DNA from 3 places in the Parasphingorhabdus sp. NYA22 genome. Region 2 is predicted to be linked to each of the others. Evidence: predicted binding sites of a transcription regulator. Region 2 holds the regulator's gene; each other region holds the start of a gene.
The links. The regulator LexA, encoded in region 2, represses DNA repair genes until DNA is damaged. The targets are predictions, from matches to a motif close to GTTCCNCNCTTGTTCT.

Region 1 (4,247 bases), 160 kb from region 2:
GGATCCTGCGTTGCGCCTGCTGCCAGGTGACAATTTGTCGAACGCGCCTGAAATCACAGCCACCGCGTCACTGTCTTATACGCCGCCAATCGGAAGCAGCGGACTGACGGGCTTGTTCTATGTGAATGCGCGTACGACCAGCGACTATAACACCGGATCGGATTTGCTTTACGGCAAGGAGCAGGACGGTTTCACGCTGGTAAACGCGCGGATCGGTATCCGTGGCCCTGACAACAAATGGGCCATCGAAGGCTGGGCACAAAATCTGTTCAATGTGAATTATTCGCAGGTTGCGTTCAACACGCCATTTGTCGCATCGCAGCAGACCTATTCGGCCTTCCTTGCGGAACCAAGAACCTATGGCATCACATTGCGTGGCCAGTTCTAAGCCAAACATCAGACGCTGATTAAATAAGGCGTGCGGTTCAGGATAATGGACCGCACGCCTTATTATTTTCCCCGCACACGCCGGTGATCGCGTTGACTGCAAAACCGTTCCGGCACGCGAGACGGGTCTTTGATTGCAGCCGGATCTTTCGATGGTCTGCAACACTCTTGCTCGCCGCTTGACGAATCCCGCTGGAATCCCTAAATTTGGAGCATGGCTATATTACCGATCCTCGAGGTGCCTGATCCGCGCCTGAAAATTGTGTCCGAACCCGTGACCGCGTTTGATGACGAACTGAAAACGCTGGTCAAGGACATGTTTGAAACCATGTATGACGCGCCCGGCATCGGTCTGGCCGCTATACAGGTCGGTGTGCCAAAGCGGGTGCTGGTGATCGATTTGCAGGAACCGGCACCGCACGAGCATGAACATGGCGAACATTGCGACCATGACCATGGCGTGATCAACGATCCGCTGGTGTTCATCAATCCGGAAATACTGGACCCGTCCGAGGATCTGAACCTGTACAGCGAAGGCTGTCTGTCGGTGCCCGATCAATATGCCGATGTCGAACGCCCCGCAGCGATCACCGCGCGCTGGCAGGATGTCGAAGGCAAGCAATATGAAGAGCAGATCGAAGGCTTGCTGGCCACCTGTCTGCAGCACGAGATGGACCATCTCGAAGGCATATTGTTTATCGACCATCTGTCGCGGCTGAAGCGGCAAATGGTGCTGAAGAAGCTGGCGAAGCTGCGCAAGGAACACGGCATCGCGGCCTGATGGTCAGTTCATTTCACAGCTTATAAGACTCCGTTCGCACTGAGCTTGTCGAAGCGCAGCTATCGGCTTGAACTGTCCTTCGACAGGCTCAGGACGAACGGCAGCTATCGAATGCACCGCTCTGAATTGTCTTTCGCGGATTGACGAGTATTGCCTATTTTTCAAAACGATCCTAGGTTCTCTTTTCGTTCTTATTGGAAAGTGAATTAATTTGGATCCCATCATTGTCATTTTCGCTATCGTCATCGCTCTGCTGGGCGGTCTGGCGCTGGGCTGGTTTATCGGCGGCAAGCCGGCCAAGGATGCCGCTCAGGCAACCAGAGATGCGGTCCAGGCGGCCAAGGAAGCCGCTCAGGCTACCGATGCCTTGCGGATCACGCTCGACGGCGTTCGCGACGAGCGCGATGCGGCGAAGACCGAGCTGGCAGCGCTGCAGGCCGATGCCCGCAATCATGACAAGCAGATGCAGCAGCTGATCGAAGCAAAAGAGGCGTTGTCAGCGCAATTTTCCGAAATTGGCGCGAAAATGCTGGAAACGGCCCAGCGGCAATTTCTCGAGCGCGCCGACCAGCGCTTTGATCAGGCCAATGAAAAGGGCGGCGAGAAGATCGCCAAGCTTTTGCAGCCCGTGCACGAACGACTGGCGACTTACGAAGCGTCGATCACCAAGATCGAGAAAGAGCGCACCGAATCCTACGCCGGGATCAGCGCGACCATCGAACAGGTAAGGCAGGGGCAGGACAGGGTGCAACAGGAAGCCGCCCGTCTCGTGAACAGTCTGCGCAACGCGCCGAAATCGCGCGGGCGTTGGGGAGAGCAGCAGCTCAAAAATGTCCTCGAGACCTGCGGACTGTCCGAACATACCGATTTCGTTACCGAGCAGAGTATAGATACCGATGAAGGCCGTCTGCGTCCCGATGCGGTGATAAACGTGCCCGGCGGTCGCAAGCTGGTGATCGATGCCAAGGTGTCGCTCAACGACTATCAGGATGCATTTGAAGCGGATGACGAAGCGGCGCGCAATTTTGCCATGGCGCGCCACTGCAACAGCATGAAGGCGCATATCGATGGCCTGTCGAAAAAAGCCTATTGGGACCAGTTCGAGGACGCGCCGGATTATGTGATCATGTTTGTGCCCGGCGAGCATTTCCTCGCCGCTGCTCTCGAGCATGAACCTACACTGTGGGACCATGCTTTCGAGAAGAAGGTGCTGCTCGCCACGCCGACCAATCTGGTGGCAATAGCGCGGACTGTCGCTGGCGTCTGGCGGCAGGAAAAAATGGCCGCCGAAGCCAAGCAGATCGGGCAATTGGGCAAGGAAATGTATGACCGGTTAGCGGTTGCCGGCGAACATCTGAAGCGCATGGGTTCGGGCCTTGGCAGCGCCGTCGGTAATTATAATAAATTTGTCGGTAGCTTCGAGCGGAACATCATGGCGACCGGACGCAAATTTGCCGAGCTGCAAATCGAAACCGGCAAGAAGGATCTCGAACCGGTACCGGAAATCGAAGCTTTGCCCCGCTATAGTGATTCGGTCGCCGACAAACTGATCGAAGATGATCGGGAAATCAGCGACCGGGCATCAAAATAGGCCCTAGGCCGGACCGTCCGGCCCTTCGGTAAAGCTTCCACCGCAACCGTTCAACACGCCGTTGTTGCTTGCTTCTACCTTGACCGTATCGGCATAGGTGCGGTCGCTCATGCCATCGTTACATTCGTCGCCGCTGGTGATGTAGACGTTGATATTATCGGTGCCGGAAAAGCCTCTAAGTTCCCAGCCGCCCTCGGTTTTCTTCGTCCGTTCAACCGGCAACGTGAAATCCTTGCCGTCCTGAGAAGTGAATAGGATTTTCTCGTCCTTGATTTCGACGTTCCAGCCGGGCTCGGTGCCGATGGCGCTATAGTCGCCCAGTTGCTCCTCGACGACCGGTGGTTCTTCCGCAGGCGCTCCGCAGGCCGTGAGCGCCAGTGTTGCCAGCGATGACAATGAGATTATCTTTTTCATATTTTCCCCCTCCGTCAGCAAGCTAACATAGAGAGGGGAATAACGCCAAACTATCTATGGCGGCCCTGGTTCAGCACTTCATAAGCCATGACCGAGGCGGCGACCGCAGCGTTTAGGCTGTCGGCCTTGCCCATCATCGGCATCTTGACCAGCGTGTCGCAGGCCGCTTCATATTCTTCCGGCAATCCCTGTGCTTCGTTGCCGATCAGCAGAAAGGTCGGCGATTGATATTGCACCGACTGATAGTCCATGTCGGTGTTGAGACTGGTGCCGACCAGTTCCCCGGGTCCGTCGCGCAGCCAGGACAGAAATTCCGGCCAGCGAGCCTGGGCGATCTGCTGGGTAAAAACCGCGCCCATGCTGGCGCGCACTGCCTCGACCGAAAAGGGATCGACGCAATCGTCGATCAGGATCAGACCGCCGGCGCCAACCGCATCGCCGGTCCGCAATATCGTACCGAGATTGCCGGGGTCGCGCAGCGCTTGCGCGACGAGCCAGATATTGGATTTGGATCGATCCAGCTCTTCCAGTGCGACGGGATGATCGGGATAAATTCCGATGATCGATTGCGGATTGGATTTGCCCGAGAGCTTGGCGATGATTGCTTCGCTGGTCTCGATGACATCACCGCCGTCAGCAATGGTCGCTGCCTCGATTTTCTGTGCCAGCGGATGCAGTTCTGTATCTTCGACAACCACCAATATCTTCGGGGTTCGGCCGCTTTCCAGCGCCTCCGTCAGAATCCGCAGCCCTTCCGCGAGAAACAGTCCTTCGCGTTTGCGGTGCTTCTTTTCGCGCAGACTTCTGAGCCGTTTTATCGTCGGGTTGGAAAAACCGGTAATTTGGTGGCGCATTGTCTCAGTCTTCGCCGAAGCCGTCAAAGATCAGGCCGGTCAGTTTCTCCAGCGCGCTTTCGGCCTGGTCGCCGGAGACAATGATTTCGACGCTGTCGCCCTTGGCTGCGCCCAGCATCATCAGTCCCATGATCGATGTGCCGGTCACTTCTGTGCCGTCCTTCGCCACCCGGACATCCAGTCCTTCCGGCAGTTTGCTGACATAGGTCACGAATTTCGC
Region 2 (4,247 bases):
ACGCAAGCATCGTTCGCCCTGACGGAATCGAGCGCTGGATACGAATTACCGCTGCGACACGAGGTTCGAACGGGCGGACCGAGATGCTTTTTGGCATGAAGCAGGATATAACAGATGATCGTATGCGATGGGAACTTCTCCGGGCGCAAGCTGAATGCGACCCGCTCACCGGCGTTGCTAACCGGACCCGCTTTCAACGTTTTCTAGATCAGTCGAGTAATGGCGTTGCGTTGGACGACATCGGCACGTTGATCCTGTTTGACATTGATGATTTCAAGCAAATCAATGATCGTTGGGGTCACGCTGCTGGCGACGCATGTCTTGTCAACCTTGCGGATAATCTTCGCAAAGCGTTCATCAACGCCCATCTGGTCTCGCGAATTGGCGGTGACGAATTTGCAGTGTTGCTGCCATCTTCGATATCGCGCGCACAGACTAAGGTTGAATTACAATCTCTTATTGGTAGCCTTCTCAGGCCAATACAGTGGAACGGATGTTTGTTGACGCTGAAGGTATCGGTCGGCTTTGCTTTCGCCTGCAAGGACGGTAAATATAATCCCCAAACGTTGTTCAACACGGCCGACGAAGCGCTTTACTGCGCCAAGAATCGAAAAATATTTCCTTCCGACTAGGCTCCCGAATCAAAAGATCAGTGTTTCACGTGTCGAAAGATCCTGATGCAACAACCACTATTGGGCGTGTCTGGAACGCCAGCTTTTCAACCAAAAACCCAGATAGCCGCCATTGAGGCAGCGGAGCAATTTGTCCAAGTCGCCTACCGTTCTGCTAAAAGCGCAACCACTTCCCGCTTAGTGATTATCCCCTTGCCATACGTAGTAATTTATGCTACATAATAGGCATGAAACAGAAGCCCCTCACAATCGCGCAATTCTTTCGGCAATTCCCAGATGATGAGACTTGCTTGCAGCATATCTTTGATGTTCGTTTTGGACAGGGCTACGAATGCCCAAAGTGCGAAAAGGCTTCAAACTGGTATAGGATCAAAGCAGAGCGCGCTTATTCTTGCCAGTGGTGCGGCCACCACCTGCACCCGACTGTTGGCACTCCCTTTGAAAAGAGCCGGACGCCTTTGCAGCTTTGGTTCTATGCGATCTATCTGTTCACCACCACCCGCCACGGCGTTGCAGCCAAGGAATTGGAGCGCCAGCTAGGCGTCACTTACAAGACTGCATGGCGCATGGCTGGCCTTATCCGTGAACATATGGCCGATGTAGACGGCGAAACCCCCCTAGGCGGCTTTATGAAAATCGTTGAGGTTGACGAAACCTATATCGGCGGTGTCAATCATGGTGGCGGACCGGGCAACAAAGACGGCAAGACAGCGATCATGGGTATGTTGCAGCGTAACGGCGAAGTCATGACGGTTGTTATCCCTAATCGCCGCAAATCGACGCTACAGGGCCATATCGTTGCCAACGTGCTGGCACATACCGAGATCCACACAGATGATTTCATGAGCTATGCTGGTCTGGACGGAACGGGTCACAAATATTGGCACAAGACAGTCAATCACAGCGAGAAGCAGTGGGTTAGCCCTACCGGCACGACCACCAACGGGATTGAAGGTTTCTGGTCACAGTTGAAGCGCGGTATCTTTGGCACTCACATTCACGTTTCGCCGCAACACCTTTGGAAATATGCAAAGGAAGCGGAATATCGCTTCAATCGCCGTCACCGTCCCGAGACGATGTTTTCGGAACTGGTTTCGACTTACCAACCATTGACCTAAGCGTTGCCGCAATGGCGGCTTCGTCGCCGTCATGGTCGGCTTCGTGTTCCTTGATGAACTCTTTGAGTTTGCCCTTTTGTCGGGCTTCTTTAAGTGTGGTCATATCGCGTTCTACCATGTTGATGGACTCTTCTGCAAATTGATGTTTTAACTCGGTTGTGAAGAAAGACCCAGAATTTTCAAAATCCAAATTAGGATTGGCTATTATAGCCTTTTTTGGCATCGCTATAGGTGCTTGGTTGTGGATATCTTCCCAAAACCTAGAGGCCGCTATAGACCATCAAGCAGCCGAAAATGCCCATGATTACACACAATCCCCCTACATAGGCGTGGAAGACGAATGCCCCATGATCTCGTCTGCGGAGATCGATAAGTGCATATTTGAGAAACAAGAACGAGCCCGCGAAGGACGTCGCAAAGAATACGATCTTCAGGCACAGCAAAAAGCCGCTTTGTGGAGCCGCACTACTGGACGAGCTACTATAATAGCTATGGCCGTAGGATTCTTTGGTATTGGTCTGGTTTTTTACACTTTTTGGGAAGCTAGGCGCGCGGCTAATGCTGGCTTTGAAGCCAATAGAATTGCTCAGAATGCGCAAAGACCATGGTTGATAGTCAACGCCATTAAAATGAATGAAGATGGCAGTATTAGCGTGTGCTTCAAGAACATTGGGAAAACTCCAGCCACTAACTTTTTGAAAGATGGAGACTCCGTTGCTATGCCACCAGTTTTTTATGCAAGTCCAATTCCTGAACTGGATGACACGAATGGCACTACGGTTTTCCCAGGCCAAACCGAGTTTATGAAGATTAATAACGCAGGCTCTGACTTGCCAGTTGGGTACGAGTTGTACGTTAGGATTTTCGGTAGCTACCAGTTGCCGTCCGGAGATATTGATCGAATTACAGAGGGTTATGCACTTACCACTACTAAAGGTGCTCGGAAGGTAACTGGCAGGGACTTCATCCCCTTGGAAGATCGTAAAAAAGCAGAGTAAAGCCAGCTTAATCACCGCCCATCTCCCCGCTTAAGGAGGGGTCGCTCGGTGTTACGTATGCAAGAGGGATAATCACTTCCCGCTTGACTTAACCTGTTTTGTTTCATAATTGTTCTTTATTCGTTCCCTGAACAGGATTTTGGACATGCTCACGCAAAAGCAACATGAATTGCTCTGTTTCATTGATGACAGGCTGAAGGATAGCGGCGTTTCTCCCTCGTTCGAGGAAATGAAGGAAGCGCTCGGGCTCAAGTCCAAGTCGGGCATTCACCGGCTGATCAGTGCGCTCGAGGAGCGGCACTTCATTCGCCGCCTGCCCAACCGGGCGCGCGCGCTGGAAGTGTTGAAGCTGCCGGAAGGCGGCGTGCACGAAGCGGAGCCCTCCAATGTTGTCTCGCTGCACCCGGAAACACCGGTGCGCGAAGTCATTTCCAATCCTGCTCCGGCTGCCAATAATGATGTGCTGGAAATTCCGTTGCACGGCCGGATCGCCGCTGGCGCTCCGATCGAGGCGATGGAAGGCCAGTCGGCGCTCAGCGTCCCGGCCGCCCTGCTCGGCCCCGGCGAACATTTTGCGCTGGAAGTGTCAGGCGATTCGATGATCGACGCAGGCATTCTCGACGGCGATTACGCGCTGATCCAGAAAACCGAAGTCGCGCGCGATGGCGAGATTGTCGTGGCCTTGATCCACGACGAAGAAGCGACGCTGAAATATCTGCGCAAGGAGGGTCGAAGCATCCGCCTCGACCCCGCCAACGCCGCCTATGAGCCGCAGATTTATGGCGAAGGCGAAGTGCGCATTCAGGGCAAGATGGCCGGATTGCTGCGCCGCTACTGATCCCGCTTGCCGCTGTCATCGCCTCCGGTCGCAGCGGCGCGATAGCGGGTCCATATATGCCTGCCGGTCCAGCCTAGCGCGGCAGATATGTGCTGGTTTTCCAGATTGATGGTCATGCCGCCAACCTGTGACAGCAGGCTGCGGTCGGCCTTTAACCAGCGCGGCGCACAGCTTTGCGGCAGCCGTCTTTCGCTGACCACAATATCCGCGCGGCGGCAGGCGGCCGACAATGCCAGGGACGGAATATAGTGAGCGCTGCGGGTCGCCAATATCTGCCAGTCCCGCTCGCCCGCACGGATCGTGACCAGACAGCTGTCGGCGTTGCAATCGGCATTCGGCCAGTCTTCGAGCGCCTGCGATTTCCCCTCCACGCCGGCATTTTCACGGATCATGTCGCGAATAAAGTCTCCGCCGCTGGTACGGAGCATCGCCAGCTCTCCCTGATCGTTGCGGATACCGACATGGCGGCCGTCACCGGTGATATAGATATCCGGTGCGCGGTTTGTGATGATGAGCAATGCCCCGATAACTGCCGGGATCACACCCCAATAGCGCCAGCGCTCTCGCCACAGACAGAGCCAGAGGCCGCCGAGCAGCACCAGTCCGAAGGCGATCACGTTCATGGTCGGCAACATCGTCACCGCTCCGGGCCGGCTTGAGA
Region 3 (4,247 bases), 370 kb from region 2:
GCGTATCGCCGCTATCCTCATCAACGATCCGCGTGGCTTCAAGGGCCGCCTCGAGATTCTTGTGAATAATCGCCCAAGCCCCGGCATAACTATCGTAAACCGATATTTGTTCCTTGGTCAGTTCATGTTCGAGAAGCTCATATTCAACGCCCGCGAAGGACAAGGCGCGGGCCAGATAGAGACCTTGGGATTTAAGGTCGCGCACGACCAGTTCCATCGCAGAAATACCGCCCGCTCGGATATCGGTGAGGAACGTGTCATAATTGGGAAAGGCGGTTTCCGGTCCCCACAATCCAAGACGCGCCGCATAACCAAGGTTGGCAATATCAGATGCGCCGGTTGCTGATGCATATAATACTCGCGCGCTGGGCAGAAGATTTTGAAGACGCAGACCTGCAATGCCCTGTTCGGATCCTTTGACTTTGCCGCGGCTTCCCGTTCCCCCCAGCGCACCCGCCATCGCATGAGCTTCATCAAAGGCTATGACGCCATCAAATTCCTGCCCTGCCCATTCCAATATTTGAGCAAGTCTAGTCGTATCCATCCTGCCCGAGCGCAGCGTTGGATAGGTGACAAATAAAATCCCGCCTGACATTGAAATCGGCCTTCCCAGCTTCCAGCTCGAAAGCGACTGGATATCAAGCGGCAAGCCGCCGAGCGCGGACCAGTCCCGGCGGGCGTCCTCAAGCAAGGTCTCGTTTTTGGTAATCCAGATATGACGGCAATGACCCTGCAGCCACCGGTCCATGATGACACTAGCAATCTCTCGGCCCTTCCCCGCGCCAGTTCCATCACCTAGGAAGAAGCCAGTCCGATAACAGAAACCCTCTTCGGACGGTTCCAGCCCAGAGCCTTTGTTGATTGGCCTGTAAGTACCGGGCAAATCGCGGGCGAAGGCGTTTACTGCATAAATAAGCGTTTCGCATTGTGCATCGGAAAGAAGCTGTTTCTCCCGCCAGTCTGCCGGAACCAATGGCTGGTGCTGCGGGACTGGCGCAGCAACAGACCCCATCGCTACCGATTCCACCAGTGGGGTCGGGTGAACGGGAGCATTGGCGATTGATATCCGGCTTGGCCGATAGGCTAGATAAATGCCTTTTTGCTCCGGTGTTGGTGCCGCATCGCCGAGAACTTCAAAGATGAGTTTTTCGGATATTTGCGAGTCTGGAGAGGATTTGGAAACTGGCGCGACAGGGCGTTTCGAACGATCGTTCGATACCAGCGCGAATGGCTTTGCATTGGACCTGGAAGTTTGCGCCGTTGGTTTGGAGGTAGCGCGAGCGGGCAAAGCACAGCAGGCTCTGTACAAACCCTCAAAATCAGCGATGTCGATTGGTGTTACGCATTGCTCGGAAACAAATTTATCGAAGACCACCAGGCGCACGGTGATGCCGGTTCCCCGGCGGGCGAAAGATCGCATGATGCGCGCATCCAAACGCAGAGCGCAGGGAGCAGGATCGTTTTTAGCAAATATGGTCGCGTCAAAGCCTTCGGGCATGATCGCGACAAGCCGTCCGCCTGGCGCCAGACGCCGCCAGGCAGAGCGCAAGTGCCGCAGGGCTGAGCGGTAGTCTTTGCCCCGTTCTGCGCTACGGGCAAATGGCGGGTTCATTATGACAAGATTTGGATTGTGGCGCGGTGGAAGCAGTTCGTCGATCAGCTCGCCATCGTGTGAGGAGAGCGGAGCGCCCGGAAACAGCTCGTTTAGACACGCACCGCGCAGGCCGTCGATCTCATTGAGGATTAGCTTCGCGCCAACAAGATGCGGCCAGATGGCGAGAATTCCCGTTCCCGCGGATGGCTCGAGTACGATATCTTCGGGCTTTGTGCCCGCTGCCAAAGCCATAGCCCAGGCAAGCCGGGCGGGGGTCGAAAACTGCTGGAGGGCAATCTGGTCATCATGCCGGTTATGTTGTGGCGGAAGAACTTGCTCCAGAGTTGCGAAGCATCTGTCGGCTTCAGCAAAATCGGAATGGAGTGAAATACCGGAATGATCACGAAGCCACATCAGTTCGGCCAGCTCGATAGCGCAGCCGGACATTTTTACCGACCAACCATCTGTCGCGTCGCTGCTTCCGGTGAAGGTCTTGAATATGGCATTAATGTCTTTTCGTGTGACTTGGGAACTTGTCTCTAGACGACCTGCTATTTCGTGAGCGGCTTTGATTATTATTTCGCTGGCCAGATCCTGTGTATCGTCAAGTTGCAACTGTGCGTTTTGTAGAGTCATGATGGTTTTCCTCCGTTAGGCACGGACAGACCTCAGACGGCCTTCTCGTGCACAAACAGCGAAAAGCCCCCTTTCCTCTGGATCACAGGTGGACCGGGTTAGGTGGAAGCTGCGTTTGCTCGAAACAACTCATTATTCCAGTCATCGCCGCGCCGGCTAGGCCGGCGCGCTATAATGGACCGGCCGGGCATCTGAAAATGTTCACGGGCCTTGGCTTCGGCAAGGTCGCCGCCAGCGTCATGATCCACGAAGAGATAAAGCTGCTTCACGCTTTCCGGGATGGTAACGATCCCAAAGCGCTCATTGCCCAATGTTGCCCAGGTCGGGATGCCGGTCAGCTGCGTCGCGGACATGGCGCTTTCTGTGCCTTCTGCCAATCCCAGAACACCATCTTTGGGTGGAAAAAGGCGCACAGCCCCGGTCCCGAGGGATCCGAGTGCGCGTTTGGGTTTTATGAAATCAGACTGGCCTGAACCATCGGGAAGCAGGAATGTACGGTGAATGGCCATAATATGCGCATCGGTGCGCACCGATGCCAGCATCGCTGGTAGAAAGCGGACATGGCTCTTGGGACCAAGCGGCGTGCGTTCGAGGAAGCGCAATTCTGGAGAAGTAATACTAATCAGGCGCTTTTTGAGATAAGTCCGGGCAATAGTTCCTTGCAGGCGCTGAGCCTGCCGCCAGAGTCGCTGTGCATTGGCGCTCGGCTTTATCTCTTTGGGACTTGTTGCGGGAATTGGAATGGAGCTTCCGCTGAACAGACTGCGCGCGGGCACACCTTGGCGCTCAAAACCCGCAAGCACCTCTTTCTGCGGACACCCCGCAAAACAGTGAAAGAGAATCGCGTTTCGGCCGATACTGACACCAAGCGACGGCGTATTATCATCATGTGCCGGGCAGCAGCACATTCCTTTGTCATTTTTCCAATAGCCTGAAAATTTTTCACAAATCTGTCTGGCAGTATTCTCGAGGGATGATGTGGGATTAGTCAGGACGTTACGGGACATCGAGGAGTTCCTTGCATCTGCGCCAGTTCTCCCCTTCCCGGCAGCCTCCCCTCTTCAACACGTAAGAAAACACTTTCCTACAGCTATATGTTCTATTTATGTTCTCATCCGATTCGATACAAGATGGAGATGAATTTTGGCAAAGAAGCTATCAATGGGACTGCTTACAATAGCGATGTGTTCAAGCGTGACATGGGCGCAGGATGTGAGTTTACAAGAAAGCAATGCCCCCACTGAACGGGAAGCTCTGGATCAACACGCAAGTGAAAAACCCACGTTTCGGTTGTTCCAGCATGGAATTTGGCAACCGGAAAATCAGCTAAAGCCCGTGACTGGAGCACCGACAAATCATGAAGGTACTAAAACCAATCTACAACCAAGAAAGCTTACAGGACTAAGCCGATCAGCCTCGTCAAGGCGGTTTATTTACCTAACCTCCATCCGGGCAGCCGAAAAAAAACACGCCCTACCCTTTGGGTTGCTCGACGCTCTAATTTGGCAGGAATCGCGGTACAATCCTATGGCTGTTAGTTCTGCTGGTGCTGGCGGTCTTACGCAGTTGATGCCTGGAACCGCATTAGACCTTGGGGTTGAGAACCGGTTCGATCCTTCCGCCAATATTGACGGGGGAGCACGGTATCTCAAGCAAATGCTGGATAAGTTTGGGGGGATTCACCTAGCGCTGGCGGCATATAATGCCGGACCTAACGCCGTGCTGAAAGCCAATGGCATTCCCCGATACCAGGAAACACGGAATTACGTAAAGAAGGTCCTTGCGCGCTGGACAGAATCGGGGCTGTAGGACAGAGAACACTTGATCATGAACCATTCAAACTCAAACCGCCTTCGGCTAACCGGTAAACTCATCAAAGGCGAACGCCACTATTTGCTTCAATGCGCAGATGAAAATGTTTGGCGGTTAAACTTTTTGGACGTGAAAACCCCAAAGGACGGCACCCAAGTGATCATTGAAGGCGTTCAATCCGGTGTTGACGGGATTGAAGTGGACT

Region 1: a site for LexA is predicted at 1,345-1,360, ahead of ACWFTY_RS09215 (DNA recombination protein RmuC). Genes of this name have one in related genera too.
Region 3: a site for LexA is predicted at 3,327-3,342, ahead of ACWFTY_RS06670 (DUF7146 domain-containing protein). Genes of this name have one in related genera too.

What each region holds. Positions count from the first base shown of each region.
Region 1 covers NZ_OZ333477.1:1,913,484-1,917,730, forward strand. The annotation lists gene ACWFTY_RS09205 (TonB-dependent receptor) at 1-388, shown strand, start outside; gene def (peptide deformylase) at 602-1,168, shown strand; gene ACWFTY_RS09215 (DNA recombination protein RmuC) at 1,380-2,759, shown strand; gene ACWFTY_RS09220 (COG3650 family protein) at 2,763-3,173, opposite strand; gene ACWFTY_RS09225 (TrmH family RNA methyltransferase) at 3,224-4,027, opposite strand; gene ACWFTY_RS09230 (HPr family phosphocarrier protein) at 4,032-4,247, opposite strand, start outside.
Region 2 covers NZ_OZ333477.1:1,751,439-1,755,685, reverse strand. The annotation lists gene ACWFTY_RS08475 (GGDEF domain-containing protein) at 1-632, shown strand, start outside; gene ACWFTY_RS08470 (IS1595 family transposase) at 860-1,750, shown strand; gene ACWFTY_RS08465 (hypothetical protein) at 1,909-2,748, shown strand; gene lexA (transcriptional repressor LexA) at 2,894-3,586, shown strand; gene ACWFTY_RS08455 (ComEC/Rec2 family competence protein) at 3,580-4,247, opposite strand, start outside.
Region 3 covers NZ_OZ333477.1:1,378,762-1,383,008, reverse strand. The annotation lists gene ACWFTY_RS06675 (strawberry notch-like NTP hydrolase domain-containing protein) at 1-2,230, opposite strand, end outside; gene ACWFTY_RS06670 (DUF7146 domain-containing protein) at 2,329-3,237, opposite strand; gene ACWFTY_RS06665 (lytic transglycosylase domain-containing protein) at 3,374-4,039, shown strand; gene ACWFTY_RS06660 (DUF5818 domain-containing protein) at 4,058-4,247, shown strand, end outside.